Regions from separate parts of the Pseudoalteromonas translucida KMM 520 genome, predicted to be linked through region 2. Evidence: predicted binding sites of a transcription regulator. Region 2 holds the regulator's gene; the other holds the start of a gene.
The links. Region 2 encodes ArgR, which controls arginine synthesis, uptake and breakdown. Its sites were predicted from a motif close to ANTGAATANNTATTCANT; they were not measured.

Region 1 (7,476 bases), 580 kb from region 2:
CCAAGCATGGACGAAAAACACTCCACTACCCGGCGGCGACTTTTCATCAAAGGTAGTATTAAAGCAACAACTGCAGGCAAAGTATGCATGGTTGCCTGAGTTTATTTTAAATCGTTTTATACGCAGTTATGGTACAGGCACTTATACCCTACTTACAGATGCCCAAAGCGTAGCTGATTTAGGCCAGCATTTTGGACATGGTTTATACGCCACTGAAGTAAATTATTTAGTTAATAGCGAGTGGGCTCGCTGCGCCGAGGATGTATTGTGGCGTCGTAGTAAGTTAGGTTTACGTTTTAATGCTGAGCAAATAACGGCGCTGAGCCAGTATATTCAAAACTATAATGGCTCAATACCGCTGTAAACATTTACCAAACTAACTAGTTAGGGCTAAATGCGCATTAAGTGACGTTTTTTCAGATACTGAAAGCGATTGCTTTGCTTTCGCTGCAAAATCGTAACGTACCAATACCGTTTTACCAACTGCACAACACTTACCTTGTTGGTGGGCTTCTTGGCGCAATACAAACGAGCTGGTACCTACATGCTCTACTGAGGTTTTAATGGTTACTTCATGTCCATAAAATAACTCGCCAACAAACGACACTTCAACTTTAGCAATAATTAGCTTCCAGTCATGTGGGTTTAAATCTGGGGTAAAAAACCTAAAAATAGGCGCACGCGAAGCTTCAAACCATACAGGGAGTACGGTATTGTTAATATGTCCTAGCGCATCTGTTTCACTAAAGCGCGGCATCACTTTTTCAATAAACATAATAATCCAATAATAATTATATAAAGGTAAACTATGACGGACTTTATTCGCGTATACGATAACGCGCTCAGCAATGACTTTTGTGATAACTTTATCACTACCTTTTCTCAAAGCCCGCATATAAAACAAGGGATGACATCTGGCGGTATCGATTTAAATAAAAAAGATAGCCACGACTTACACTTAAACAATCATCCGGAATACGTTGAGCAATTAAAACACATTCAACAAACCACTGCACAGTATGTTTTTAAATACATTGAAGAACATATTTTTATTATGATTGGTGCCTTTGGACTAAAAGTATATCACCCTAAAAGCGGCGAACCTGTTGACTTAACACACGCAAACTTTGATGAAGTGGGTAAACCACAACTGCCCTTATTAGTGCAGCAAATTTTTAGGCTAGGTAATATTCAGGCGCAAAAATACCAAGTAAATAAAGGCGGTTACCCGTATTGGCACAGCGAAGTTTATCCGCAGTTAAATCATAACGAAGCGCTACATAGAGTATTGCTGTTTATGTTTTATTTAAACGATGTTGAGCAAGGTGGGGAAACGGAGTTTTATTATCAAAAGCGTAAAATTGCGCCTAAAAAAGGCACCATGGTAATAGCGCCCGGCTACTTTACTCACACTCACCGTGGCAATAAACCAGTATCTAACGATAAGTATATTTTAACCTCGTGGGTATTGTTTAACCGCGCAGAGCAAATATACGGTGCGCCAAAGAGCTAGCGCACCTTTTTTATGTATATTAACCTAGTAGCTCATCAAACAAATTAAATAACTGATCAAGCTCTGCGGTGGTGTTGTAGTGCATGCAACCAATGCGCACTACGCCACCTTTATCAAGTACGCCGAGTTGCTCACACAAACCTTGTGCGTAAAAGTTGCCATCCCATACACAAATATGTTGCTTACCTAAAAATTCAGATACAGCGCGCGGCTCTAAATCTTCAAACGTTAACGCAAAAGTGGGCGTACGCTCATTTAAACGATCTAAGTCATCTATACCAAACAGCTTAATACGCGGGTAATTAACTAAGCGCGTTAAAAAGTATTCACTCAGCGCCATTTCGTGTTGCTTGGTTTTAGCAAAGGCAACATTTAACTTTTCACGACGCGAATGGCTGTCGTCAAGCTCGCTAACTGCTGCAATATAATCAACTGCCGCTATAAAACCAGCCATGGCTTCAAAGCTTTGCGTGCCAGTTTCCCAGCGACCTGGCGCTACGTCTTTAGCTGGCTCAACTTTGTACGGGGTAAATCCTTCAAGGTGCTCTTTTTTGCCATAAACCATACCTAAATGCGGGCCAAAAAACTTGTACGCAGAGCAGGCTAAAAAGTCGCAATTAAGTGCTTGTACGTCTACAAGTTCGTGCGGTGCATAATGTACGGCGTCAACATATACTAGCGCACCTACGTTGTGAGCAAGCTCAACAATACGTTTAATATTGTTAATTGAGCCTGTGGTATTAGAGGCGTAAGTTACCGCTACCAGCTTAGTATTACTGTTTAGCAAACTCTCGAACTGCGCCATATTGAGTGTGCAGTCGGCTTCGTTAATAAGCGCAGTATTAACTTTAACACCTTTATCTTCAGCTGCTTGCTGCCACGACGAAACGTTAGAAAAATGATCCGCGTTAGTGACAATAATTTCATCACCCGCTTGCCAGCCGCGTGAAATTGCACGGCTAAAGCTAAACGTTAAGCTGGTCATATTCGGACCAAATACAATTTGTTGTGAGCTAGGTGCATTAAGTAAATCGGCAGCAGCTTGGCGCGCATTTGCCATTAGCTCAACGGTTTTATCGCTTGAGAAAAATGCTCCGCCTAAATTTGAGTTGTAATAACCCAAATAAGCAGTCATAGCGTTAAGTACCGATTGCGGTACTTGCGAGCCACCGGGGCCATCTAAAAACACGGGGGATTTATCATTAACGCTTTGCATTAATGCCGGAAATTGCTCACGTAATTGCGTTATATTCATGCTCATTCCTTAAGACGTTAATACAAAGCAATCCAGGTAACCTGGTTTACTGGCATCAAGTTTATTCATTGGAGTGGCGTTATGCCACACTTGACGGTCGTTAATAACTGCAAACATACCGTCTTTTATGGCCATTTTAAAACAGGGATCGGCTTGCTTGTTTTCGTATACAAGCAACTCACCGCCCTCTAAGTTTTCATGCGATACACCACATACACACACATGATCAAAACCATCTTGGTGCACGCCTTCTGGCGCCGCAGGCGTATCACTATCAATCGCTAACATACGAAATTGATGAATTTCGATATCACGTTCTTCATCAATCCCAGTAATTTGACGAAACTCATTCACAATACTTTTCATGCCCGCTGACTCAAGTAGGCTTTGCTCTAAATTTTCGTAGCTACGCTCAACATTACCCTGAAAAGTATTAATTGCATCATCTTGTACAAATGCTTTTGTTGCTTGTAGCTTTAGCTCACCATTTTGTAGTTTAACTACAGAGTAACGGCGTTTACGAAAGGCACCATCTGCATAAGGATTAGTCGGCAGGTTATCAAAAGAAGGCTTAACCAAATCAATATTTGTTTGGTTAATAAAACGCAGCTGCAGTAAATTCTGGGGGTTTAAAGCGGTCATATAAATCCTGCTATAGTAATTATAATATTGCAGGGATTTTAATGCATGCAAAGAGGATTTATTGCTTTATTATTTAACTTCAAAACAATTAACCACTAAAATTAATACAACAAATGCAAAAAAACAACATTAACTATCTAAAATTTATTTTAGCCAATAAAAAACCCGCAAAAGCGGGTTTTTAAATAAGCTGTAAAAATTATACTGCTTGTTGAATGATCACGTTGTCTGCTTTTTTAGTGTAAGCAGGCATGCGATGGAAGTTCAAGTAGCGATATGTATCTGACGCTGTTGCATTGATCTTCGCTGCATACTCTTGATACTCAGCAGCAGTTGGCAATCGACCGATAATTGCCGCAACTGCAGCAAGTTCAGATGATGCTAAAAATACATTTGCACCATTACCTAAACGGTTAGGGAAGTTACGTGTAGAGGTAGACACTACCGTTGCTTTATCAGCAACACGTGCTTGGTTACCCATACATAATGAACAACCTGGAGTTTCTATACGTGCGCCAACACGACCAAAGATGCCATAGTAGCCTTCTTCAATTAGTTGGTCTTTGTCCATCTTAGTAGGTGGAGCAACCCAAAGCTGAGTAGGTAGTTGACCTTTAAAGCCATCTAGTAACTTACCAGCCGCGCGGAAGTGACCAATGTTAGTCATACAAGAACCGATGAATACTTCATCAATTTTCTCGCCAGCAACATCAGAAAGTAGACGCGCGTCATCTGGATCATTTGGAGCACAAAGAACTGGCTCTTTAATCTCAGCTAAGTCGATTTCAACTACGTGAGCGTATTCAGCATCTTTATCTGCTTCCATAAGCTCAGGATTAGCTAACCAGTCTTGCATTGCATTAATACGACGTTCAATCGTACGTACATCGCCATAACCTTCAGAGATCATCCACTTAAGCATAACAATGTTTGATTCTAGGTATTCAGAAATAGACTCTTTTGAAAGCTTAACCGTACAACCTGCAGCTGAACGCTCAGCAGATGCATCTGATAATTCAAACGCTTGCTCAACAGTTAGGTGCTCAACGCCTTCAATTTCTAGTACGCGACCAGAGAACTCGTTGATTTTACCTTTTTTCTCAACTGTTAATAAGCCTTGCTTGATACCGTAGTAAGGGATTGCATGAACAAGGTCACGTAATGTGATACCTGGTTGCATTTCGCCTTTAAAACGAACCAAAATTGACTCAGGCATATCAAGAGGCATAACACCTGTTGCTGCTGCGAATGCTACTGCACCCGAGCCCGCTGGGAATGAAATACCTAATGGGAAACGTGTATGCGAATCACCACCAGTACCTACGGTATCTGGTAATAACATACGGTTTAACCATGAGTGAATAATACCGTCACCTGGGCGAAGTGAAACGCCGCCACGGTTCATGATGAAATCAGGAAGCGTGTGATGCGTGTTTACATCAATAGGTTTTGGGTATGCAGATGTATGACAGAAAGACTGCATTGTTAAGTCTGCAGAGAAACCTAAACAGGCTAAATCTTTAAGCTCATCACGTGTCATAGGACCTGTTGTATCTTGCGAGCCAACAGTTGTCATTTTAGGCTCACAGTATTGACCTGGGCGAATACCTGCAACGTTACATGCTTTACCAACCATTTTTTGCGCTAGTGTAAAGCCTTTATCTGATACTTCAGTTGCTGTTGGTACTTTAAATATATCAGTAGCACCTAAACCAAGTGATGTACGTGCTTTGTCTGTTAAACCACGACCAATGATTAGTGGAATACGACCACCAGCACGAACTTCATCTAAAATCACTTCAGATTTAAGTTCAAACTTAGAGATTACTTTATCAGTACCATGCTGCTTAACAACACCTTCGTATGGGTAGATGTCAATTTGCTCGCCCATGTTAAGTTCATCAACATTTAGCTCAATTGGTAAAGCGCCAGAATCTTCCATAGTGTTAAAGAAGATTGGTGCAATTTTATTACCTAGACATACACCGCCAACACGCTTATTTGGTACAAACGGGATATCATCGCCCATAAACCAAAGCACTGAGTTAGTTGCAGATTTACGTGAAGAACCCGTACCAACAACATCACCAACGTAAGCTAGTGGTAAGCCTTTAGTTTTTAATTCTTCTAGTTGGGTGATTGGGCCTACTTCGCCTGGTTTGTCAGGAGTGATACCATCACGTTCAATTTTTAGCATAGCTAAAGCATGTAGTGGAATATCTGGACGAGACCATGCATCTGGTGCAGGTGACAAGTCATCCGTATTTGTTTCGCCAGTTACTTTAAATACAGTAACTGAAATCTTTTCAGCAACAGCTGGTTTATTAGTAAACCATTCTGCATTTGCCCAAGACTCAATAATTTGCTTAGCGAATGTGTTACCCGCTTTTGCTTTTTCTTCTACATCGTAAAATGCATCAAACATTAATAATGTGTTTGAAAGGCCTTTAACTACGATTGGTGCAAGTGTGTCGTCATCAAGTAGGTCTATCATAGGTGCGATATTGTAACCGCCCAGCATAGTACCTAATAATTCTGCCGCTTTTTCTTTAGAAAGTAATGGAGAATTAGTTTCACCTTTAGCAACTGCCGCTAAAAATCCTGCTTTGATATAAGCTGCATCATCAACACCTGCCGGTACACGATTAGCTAATAAGTCGAGAATAAATTCTTCTTCACCAGCCGGTGGAGTTTTGATTAATTCAATAAGATCAGCCGTTTGCTGAGCATCTAATGGCGCTGGTACGATACCTAACGCGGCACGTTCTTCTACGTGTTTACGATATTCTTGTAGCACAATATTGCCCTCTTGGTGACGTGAAAGTATTCGGTAGCGCTTCATAAGCGCAATGTTACCCAATACTTATAGTATTCTAACGCTTAATTATAAAGCTTTTATGGTTAGATGAAAATCTATCCAGTTCAGCAACTGATTATACCGACTATAAGTATTATGAATAGTAGATAAAGTAAAATCAATTTCTATGAATGTTTATTAAGTAAGAATCATTAGTATTTATTTTTAATTTTAGTTTTTAGTAGGCATAAAAAAACCCAACATAAAGCTGGGTTCATATAAATAAATAGCTATTAACGCTTAACTTTTACTTTTTCTGTAGCAGTTAACTGTGCTTCAACACGACGATTCTCTGCGTTTGCAGCACGTGTGTTGGCTGGGTTTTTAAGACGGTCTTCACCGTAACCCACAGTAGAAATGCGAGACTCTTCTATTCCATCTTTAACTAATTCTGCAGCTACATCTTTTGCACGCTTTTCAGATAGTGATTGGTTATAGCTAGCATCGCCTGGTGCAGAAGCATGACCTTCTAATTGCACTGTTACTGCGCTATTTTCTTTCATGAAATCTGCAACTTGCTTGATATCATCAAAGTATTTGTTTGGTACATTAGCTGTATTATTAGGGAAAGTTACTAATAACTTAACCGTTACTTCTTTATTTTCATAAAGTGTACAACCATCAGCATCAACTGCATCTACCATTGGTGTGTTAGGGCACTTATCATCTGCATCTGGAATGTTATCGTTGTCGCTGTCTACTGGTGCAACTTCAACAATTACTGGCTCTGGAGCTGGTTGAACTGGCTCTTCTGCTACTGAACTTTGACCAAATAAGTAGTTAATACCTAATTTAGCGTTCACATCGGTATAACCACGGTCAAGACCTTGATAAACAGATGTTTCTGCGTTAACAAATAAACCGTCTGTAATGAAGTGCTGGTAACCAACACCTGCGTTCAAGAAAGTATTATCTATTGCTGCATCCATTTCTTTAACACCAAATAGACCGTAAAAAGGACCACCACCAAAGTGATACAGCGCATCGATACCATAACGCTCACCGTCAATACCGTTACGGTTGCCAGCAACCTTGTCAAATGCATTAAAGTCCATGTCTGCATACTCAAGACGAGCGCTCCAGTAATCACTGAAACGGTAACCAACTTCAGCACCCCAGCCTGTTGACTCGTTTACATCTAAGCCAGCTTGGTCACGCATGTTTCTCCATGAAGCATCATAGTAGTCACCGAATACACCAATGTAAAAA
Region 2 (7,476 bases):
CCGGGGCGATTAGCCAGCACCGGCTACGCTTTACCAGGAACAGTACTGGCTATTGCGGTGCTATTACCGCTTACGCTGTTAGAAAACACGGTAAACAGTGTGCTTGATCCGTATGATTTAGATATAGGCCTGTTACTCACGGGCAGTGTATTTACCATTATTTTTGCTTATGTAGTGCGTTTTTACGCAGTAGCACATGGCGCGATTGAGTCGAGTTTTTTACGCATTAGCCCCTCCCTCGACATGGCAAGCCAATCTATGGGCAAAAGCCAAGGCCATACGTTACGTTTGGTGCATTTGCCTTTACTTAGACGCGGGTTGCTTACTGCGGCTTTGCTGGTGTTTATTGAATGCATGAAAGAGCTACCTACGGCTTTGTTACTTAGGCCGTTTAATTTTGAAAGCTTAGCTACACATGTGTTTCAGTATGTGAGCGATGAGCAGTTAGAGCTGGCTTCTATATCGGCATTATTTATTGTGCTGGTTGGATTTATCCCCCTGTATTTTATTAACCGTTCTATGGAGCAACGTAGTTAAATGAGTAGTTTGATTTTACAAGGCGTGAGCTATCAATATAACGGTACTAAGGTTATTCACGAGCTAAATTTAACCATAGGTAAAAACGAAATAGTGTGTTTGTTAGGTGCCAGTGGTTGTGGTAAAACCACCACCCTAAAAGCAATTGCAGGGCTAATAGAAACGCAACAAGGAAGCGTGTTTATCGATGGCAAGCTGGTAAGTAACGCCAATACATTTATCTCGCCAGAGCATCGTAATATTGGCATGATGTTTCAAGATTATGCGTTATTTCCACATTTAACCGTGGCACATAATATTGCTTTTGGCTTAAGTAAAATGAGTAAAGAGCAAAAGCAACAGCGCGTTGATGAAATGCTTAAGCTGGTACATTTAGTTGGCTGCGCCGACAGGTATCCGCATCAGTTATCGGGTGGACAACAACAGCGCGTGGCGATTGCACGTGCACTTGCTTACAAACCAAGTTTACTATTACTTGATGAGCCGTTTTCGAATATAGACACTCAAGTACGCTTTGAATTAATTGCCGATATTCGCCGCATAATTAAAACCCAACAAGTGTCGGCGGTATTTGTTACCCACTCAAAGGAAGAGGCTTTTGCATTTGCAGATACACTGGCTATTATGCATCAGGGTAAAATAGCTCAGCAGGGCACCCCAGAACAGCTTTTTGCTAAACCAAGCTCAAAGGAGGTTGCAGAGTTTCTGGGTCAGGGCATATACTTAAGCGCAGAAGTGTTAACAGCAACTGAATATAAAACCGCTTTTGGCCTAGTGGAGTCGGTTATTGCGCACCAGCATCAGGCTAATATAGGAAAAATATATGTGCGTCCTCATCAAATAGAGCTAATGAGCGACAGTAAAAAAGATAGCCATAGTGAACGCGCCACCATATTAAGCAGTCGTTTTATTGGTTCGGCTTATGTTTACACTGTAGTTATTGCACAACAAGAAATAGAAGTTGCAGCGCAATATGGCCAGTCATTTGTTCAAAATGAGCAGGTTATAATAAAAATAAAACCCCACACGGTGAATTTTTTCGAATCATAAATTAATTTGTTATTCGCTGTGTTTATCTATTTATAAGCTAAGGAATAACAATGGCACAAGCGCAATCAGGGATTTGTGCTGAAGCAAACTTACACGGTTTGCATTTATTTTTTAATGTGTTTGATGGCCAAGATGAGTCATTACGTACAAAACTCAAGCAAGTAAGCGCTATTGAGGAAGAGTTTAGCGATCAGTTTTCTGAATCTATGCTTTCTTGTATGGTGGCTATTGGTGCGCAATATTGGCCGCATATTTTGCCAGAGTATATCCCCAGTGAACTACAAAGCTTTCCTAATATAAATCATAATGAGCACGCAATGAGCGTGCAGCCGTGTGATTTGTTTGTGCAAATACGTTCAGACCGCGAAGACGTTAATCATTTATTTGCGCTGCAAATTTTAAAGTTATTTGCGCCAGACGTAGAGTTGGTGGAACAAATTCGTAATTTTAGATTTTTAGATGGTCGCGATTTTAATGGCTTTATTTATGGTGGAAAAATGCCGCATGGCCGACAAAAGCGGGCAACGGCGTTAATAAATAAACCTGGTAGCTTTGAGGATCAAGGCAGTTATATCCATGTGCAACGTTATAAGCACGATCTAAGCGTATGGCAGCATCTATCGCTAGATGAACAAGAGCAAATAATAGGTCGCACTCGCTTAGATAACACCCTTATAACTCCAGCGCTTGAAACCAGCCATGCACAGCGCAGTGAATTACAAGATGAGCAAGGCCAACCAATATTACTTAATCAAGGCATGCCTTATGGCGATGTTTACGAGCAAGGAATGTTGTCAATTACTTGCTCGGCCAGTGGAACCGCATTTGAACAGGTATTAAAAAGTCGTTTAGGTGAGGGGGAGTGCTATGATCATTGGCTTGATTTTACTCAAGCCGATATGGGGTCTGCGTTTTTTGCACCGTCAGTTGGGTTTTTAAAACAGTTATAACGCGTGTTTTCAAATACTAAACCGTATCAAATAAAATACGTACCCGCTCTAGGGTTAAGTCTATTTCAGATATTTTAGCTGGGGCAATAAAAATAGTGTCGTCGCCGGCTATAGTACCTAACACGCCATCGGCTTTACCTAATGAGTCAAGTAAACGCGCAATGAGCTGAGCCGCGCCTGGACTGGTACGGATAATAATCATCATTTCGTTATGCATTATATCAATAACAAGCTGACGCAACGGACTTTTTGCTGTGGGTACGCCCATTTCTGCAGGCAAGCAATACACCATTTCTTGTTTGGCATTACGCGTTCGTACCGCGCCAAATTTACTAAGCATGCGCGACACTTTGCTTTGGCTTATATTGTCAAAACCTTGCTCTTTTAACGAATCTACTATATCGCCTTGAGAGCCAAAGTTCTCTTCTTTTAAAAGCGCTTTAAATGCTTTTACTAACGCTTCCTGTTTGTCTTGTGGTTGCATAGTTTTTATTTGCTTTTTATTATCCATGCCGCAAATTCTACACAAAAACGAATAATTATGCAGCAGTTGTTTATTTAACTTGCCAGTTTACTGTGTTCAGGCCAAATGTTTTTACAACTATGGTCTAAAATATTACGAAAATAGGCAGGATAAATTTGTTTTTAGTCGCTAATTTCTTTATCTTAGAGCCATAAATATTTCCTACCTCAAATCACGGAGAATTCCAATGAAAGTTGCTGTATTAGGTGCTGCAGGCGGTATCGGTCAAGCGTTGTCTTTATTATTAAAAACAGGCTTACCAGCTGGTTCTGAATTATCACTATATGATGTTGCACCAGTAGTTCCAGGTGTTGCGGTTGATCTATCTCATATCCCTACAGCGGTTAAAGTAGCTGGCTTTGGCGCTGATGCGTTAAATGAAGCGCTTAAAGATGCTGATATCGTACTTATTCCTGCTGGCATGCCACGTAAGCCAGGTATGGATCGTGCAGATTTATTTAATGTAAATGCTGGTATCATCAAAACGTTAGCAGAAGGCATAGTTGCAAGTTGTCCTAAAGCGTTAGTAGGTATTATTACTAACCCAGTAAACGGCACGGTACCAATTGTTGCTGAAGTATTTAAAAAAGCAGGTACTTACGACGCTAAACGCGTATTTGGTATTACTACGCTTGACGTTATTCGTTCAGAAGCATTTGTTGCTGAACTTAAAGGCGTAGACGTAGCAACTGTTAAAGTTCCTGTAATTGGTGGCCACTCAGGTACTACTATTTTACCACTACTTTCTCAAGTTGAAGGCGTGAGCTTTACTGATGAGGAAGTTGCAGCACTTACTCCACGTATCCAAAATGCGGGTACTGAAGTTGTAAATGCTAAAGCGGGTGGCGGTTCAGCTACTTTATCAATGGGTGCAGCTGCAGCTCGTTTTTGTATGTCTTTAGTTAAAGGCCTACAGGGTGAAGACGTTGTAGATTACGCATACGTTGCTGTTGAAAATGGCGATGCAGAGTACTTTGCACACCCAGTACGTTTAGGTAAAAACGGCGTAGAAGAAATTCTTTCTTACGGCGAACTAAGCGCATTTGAAACAAAAGCAAAAAATGACATGCTTGAAACACTGAAAAAAGACATCAAAGAAGGTGTTGATTTCATGGCGTAATAGCCAAAATCAAGTGACAAAAAAGCCTGCGTTTGCAGGCTTTTTTATTGCTCGGAATTTAATTAACCTGCATCCAGGTTAGCTACACATAAAGACAGTAAAGTTAGTGATCGCGATCAACTGCAATACGGGCAAGGCTCACAAGTGCTTGTTTATATTCAGACTCAGCTAAAAAGTCTAAGCAAGCAATGGCTTTGTCGGCTTCAAGTTCGGCCTTTTGCATCGTAAATTCAAGTGCATTCGTTTGTTTAAGTGCCGCTAAAATCTCTTCAAGATGATCCATGCCATTACTGTGCTCTATAGCGTCACGGATCAGCTGTGTTTGCTGCTCATTACCATGTTGCATTGCATAAATAAGCGGCAGCGTTGGTTTACCTTCGGCTAAATCATCACCAATATTTTTACCTAATTGATCAGCATCTGCGTTGTAATCAAGTACGTCATCAACGAGCTGAAACGCAGTACCTAAATGCATGCCGTATAGGTTAAGCGCATCAAGCGTGGCTTGGTTTTGCTCAGTAATAATGGCAGCAAGGCCTGTAGCGGCTTCAAATAGCTTAGCGGTTTTAGAGTAAATAACCTGCATATAGCTGGCTTCAGTGGTATCGGGGTCATTACAGTTCATTAACTGTAATACTTCACCTTCAGCAATAATGTTAGTTGCATCTGCAAGCACTTGCATTACCTGCATTTTACCAAGGCCAACCATAAGCTGAAATGAACGAGTGTAAATAAAGTCGCCTACTAATACGCTGGCAGCATTACCAAACTCAGCATTTGCTGTAGGCGTGCCTCGGCGTAAGTTAGATTCATCAACAACATCATCATGTAGTAGTGTTGCGGTATGAATAAACTCAACAATAGTTGCAAGTGTAATATGCTCTTTACCCTGATAACCCAGTGCTCTGGCTGCTAGTATTGCCAACATTGGGCGCACGCGCTTGCCGCCACTGTTTACAATATACAAACCAAGTTGGTTAACTAACGCCACATCTGAGCGCATTTGCGCATGTATAAGTTGATTGACGTCATTCATATCGTTTTCGATTAACGCCTGGATAGCTTTTATATCCATTGATCTCCGAGCCAATTTTTATGTGTGAACGGCGCAGATTGTACAACAAAAAAAGCACTAGCTCGATATTTTGTGACGATTCCCTGAAAAAACACGGTTAACATTGCTAATTAGTACTTAAATACGAGAGATAACTGATTAATTAGCGCACAAAGCGTGCTGTAAGTTATGTTTATTTATTATCCGTCATAGTGTGGGTTTAGCTAAGGCAAATTATTTTCACTAATCGTGAAAAAGCGCTTGGCAAAAGGGCTATTTAATATAAAATAGGGGAAATATTGAATTGCTCTCAATGCAGCTACTTTTTATTCATTTTAATTACAAAATAGGCTTGCTAGTTATTACGCCGTAGCGTAAACTTCGCGCCCTATCGAAGAATATTTTAGTTGCGTCGATTTGAGGGCGCACAGACGGAGTTAATTATGTACGCGGTTTTCCAAAGTGGTGGTAAACAGCATCGTGTGACTGAAGGTCAAACGATTCGTCTTGAAAAATTAGACGTTGAAACTGGTGCAGCAGTAGAATTTGATTCAGTACTTTTAGTTGCTGATGGTGAGAAAATCGAGATTGGTGTACCGTTCGTAAACGGTGGCAAGATAACAGCTGAGGTTGTTTCACATGGTCGCGGTGAGAAGATTAAGGTTGTTAAATTTAGACGCCGTAAGCATTCTCGTAAGCAAATGGGCCATCGTCAATGGTTCACAGAAGTTAAAATCACTGGCATTAGCGCTTAATTAGAGGTACTTAGAAATGGCACATAAAAAAGCAGCTGGTAGTACTCGTAACGGTCGCGATTCAGAAAGCAAACGCCTAGGTGTTAAGCGTTTTGGTGGCGAATCAGTTCTAGCGGGTAGCATCATTGTTCGTCAGCGTGGAACTCGTTTCCACCCTGGTACAAACGTAGGTATCGGTAAAGACCATACTATCTTCGCAAAAGCAGATGGTAAAGTTCAGTTTGAACAAAAAGGTCCTTTAAACCGTAAATACGTAACTATCGTAACTGAGTAATCAGTAAGATAGTTAAAAAACCCCGCCTTTGCGGGGTTTTTTGTTTTCATTATTTTACAATATATACCCAAGCCTGCAATCATACCTATCGGTTTAAGCAGCGGACTCTTTAACGATAAGAAAATCGTTCTAGAACTAGGCAAAAGCTTTTATATTTAGTTGTCCTAAATATAAAATTTTTAACGAAGTTATAGAGTGATTTAATTCGTAAAATGGTTCAAATATTTATGCCAATTGGTATTAAGTTGGCTTGGGTATATAATAGTGTTATTAACAAGCCAATCCCTAAAGTGAGTAATCATGAAGTTTGTAGATGAAGTAGAAATTCGCGTAGAAGCTGGAGACGGTGGCGCCGGTATCGTGTCTTTCCGTCGTGAAAAATATATCCCAGAAGGTGGGCCTGACGGTGGTGACGGTGGTGACGGTGGTAGTGTTTATCTACAAGCGGATGAAAACTTAAATACCTTAATTGATTACCAATTTGAACGTTTCCATAGAGCAGATCGCGGTACCAATGGCCGCAGCCGTAACTGTACGGGTAAAAAGTCTGACGATTTATTTATTATGGTACCTGTGGGTACACGTATTATGGACGTTGATACGCAAGAGGGATTAGGCGATTTAACCCAACATGGCCAAAAGATTTTGGTGGCAAAAGGCGGTTTCCATGGCTTAGGAAATGCGCGTTTTAAATCAAGTACTAACCGTGCTCCGCGTCAAAAAACATTAGGAACAGAGGGTGAAGTCCGCAACCTTAAACTAGAGTTATTGTTATTAGCAGATGTAGGTTTATTAGGTTTGCCAAATGCAGGTAAGTCTACCTTTATCCGTAGTGTATCGGCAGCAAAACCAAAAGTAGCAGACTACCCATTTACGACGCTTATTCCTAATTTAGGCGTGGTACGTCCTGAAGCTAATAAATCATTTGTTATCGCTGATATACCAGGTTTAATTGAAGGTGCATCGGATGGTGCTGGTTTAGGTATTCAATTTTTGAAGCACCTAGAGCGCTGTAGAATATTACTGCATATTATTGATGTAATGCCAGTCGATGGCTCAAATCCAGTTGATAATGCATTTGCGATTGTTAATGAGTTACATCAGTACAGCCCTAAATTAGCAGAAAAACCGCGCTGGTTGGTATTTAACAAAATAGATTTATTACCAGCCGACGAAGCAAAAGCTTTATGTGACAAAATTGCACAAGAGCTAG

Region 1: the regulator ArgR is predicted to act here: its motif matches at 3,471-3,488, upstream of PTRA_RS00925 (2OG-Fe dioxygenase family protein).

Annotation. Positions count from the first base shown of each region.
Region 1 is NZ_CP011034.1:191,367-198,842, reverse strand. Features, by position in the region: gene glpD (glycerol-3-phosphate dehydrogenase) at 1-364, shown strand, start outside; gene PTRA_RS00940 (acyl-CoA thioesterase) at 377-775, opposite strand; gene PTRA_RS00935 (2OG-Fe(II) oxygenase) at 809-1,513, shown strand; gene PTRA_RS00930 (cysteine desulfurase-like protein) at 1,533-2,768, opposite strand; gene PTRA_RS00925 (2OG-Fe dioxygenase family protein) at 2,778-3,410, opposite strand; gene acnB (bifunctional aconitate hydratase 2/2-methylisocitrate dehydratase) at 3,610-6,207, opposite strand; gene PTRA_RS00915 (OmpA family protein) at 6,501-7,476, opposite strand, start outside.
Region 2 is NZ_CP011034.1:2,997,905-3,005,380, reverse strand. Features, by position in the region: gene PTRA_RS13905 (ABC transporter permease) at 1-537, shown strand, start outside; gene PTRA_RS13900 (ABC transporter ATP-binding protein) at 538-1,587, shown strand; gene PTRA_RS13895 (Dyp-type peroxidase) at 1,638-2,537, shown strand; gene argR (transcriptional regulator ArgR) at 2,554-3,021, opposite strand; gene mdh (malate dehydrogenase) at 3,248-4,180, shown strand; gene ispB (octaprenyl diphosphate synthase) at 4,284-5,255, opposite strand; gene rplU (50S ribosomal protein L21) at 5,678-5,989, shown strand; gene rpmA (50S ribosomal protein L27) at 6,006-6,263, shown strand; gene cgtA (Obg family GTPase CgtA) at 6,564-7,476, shown strand, end outside.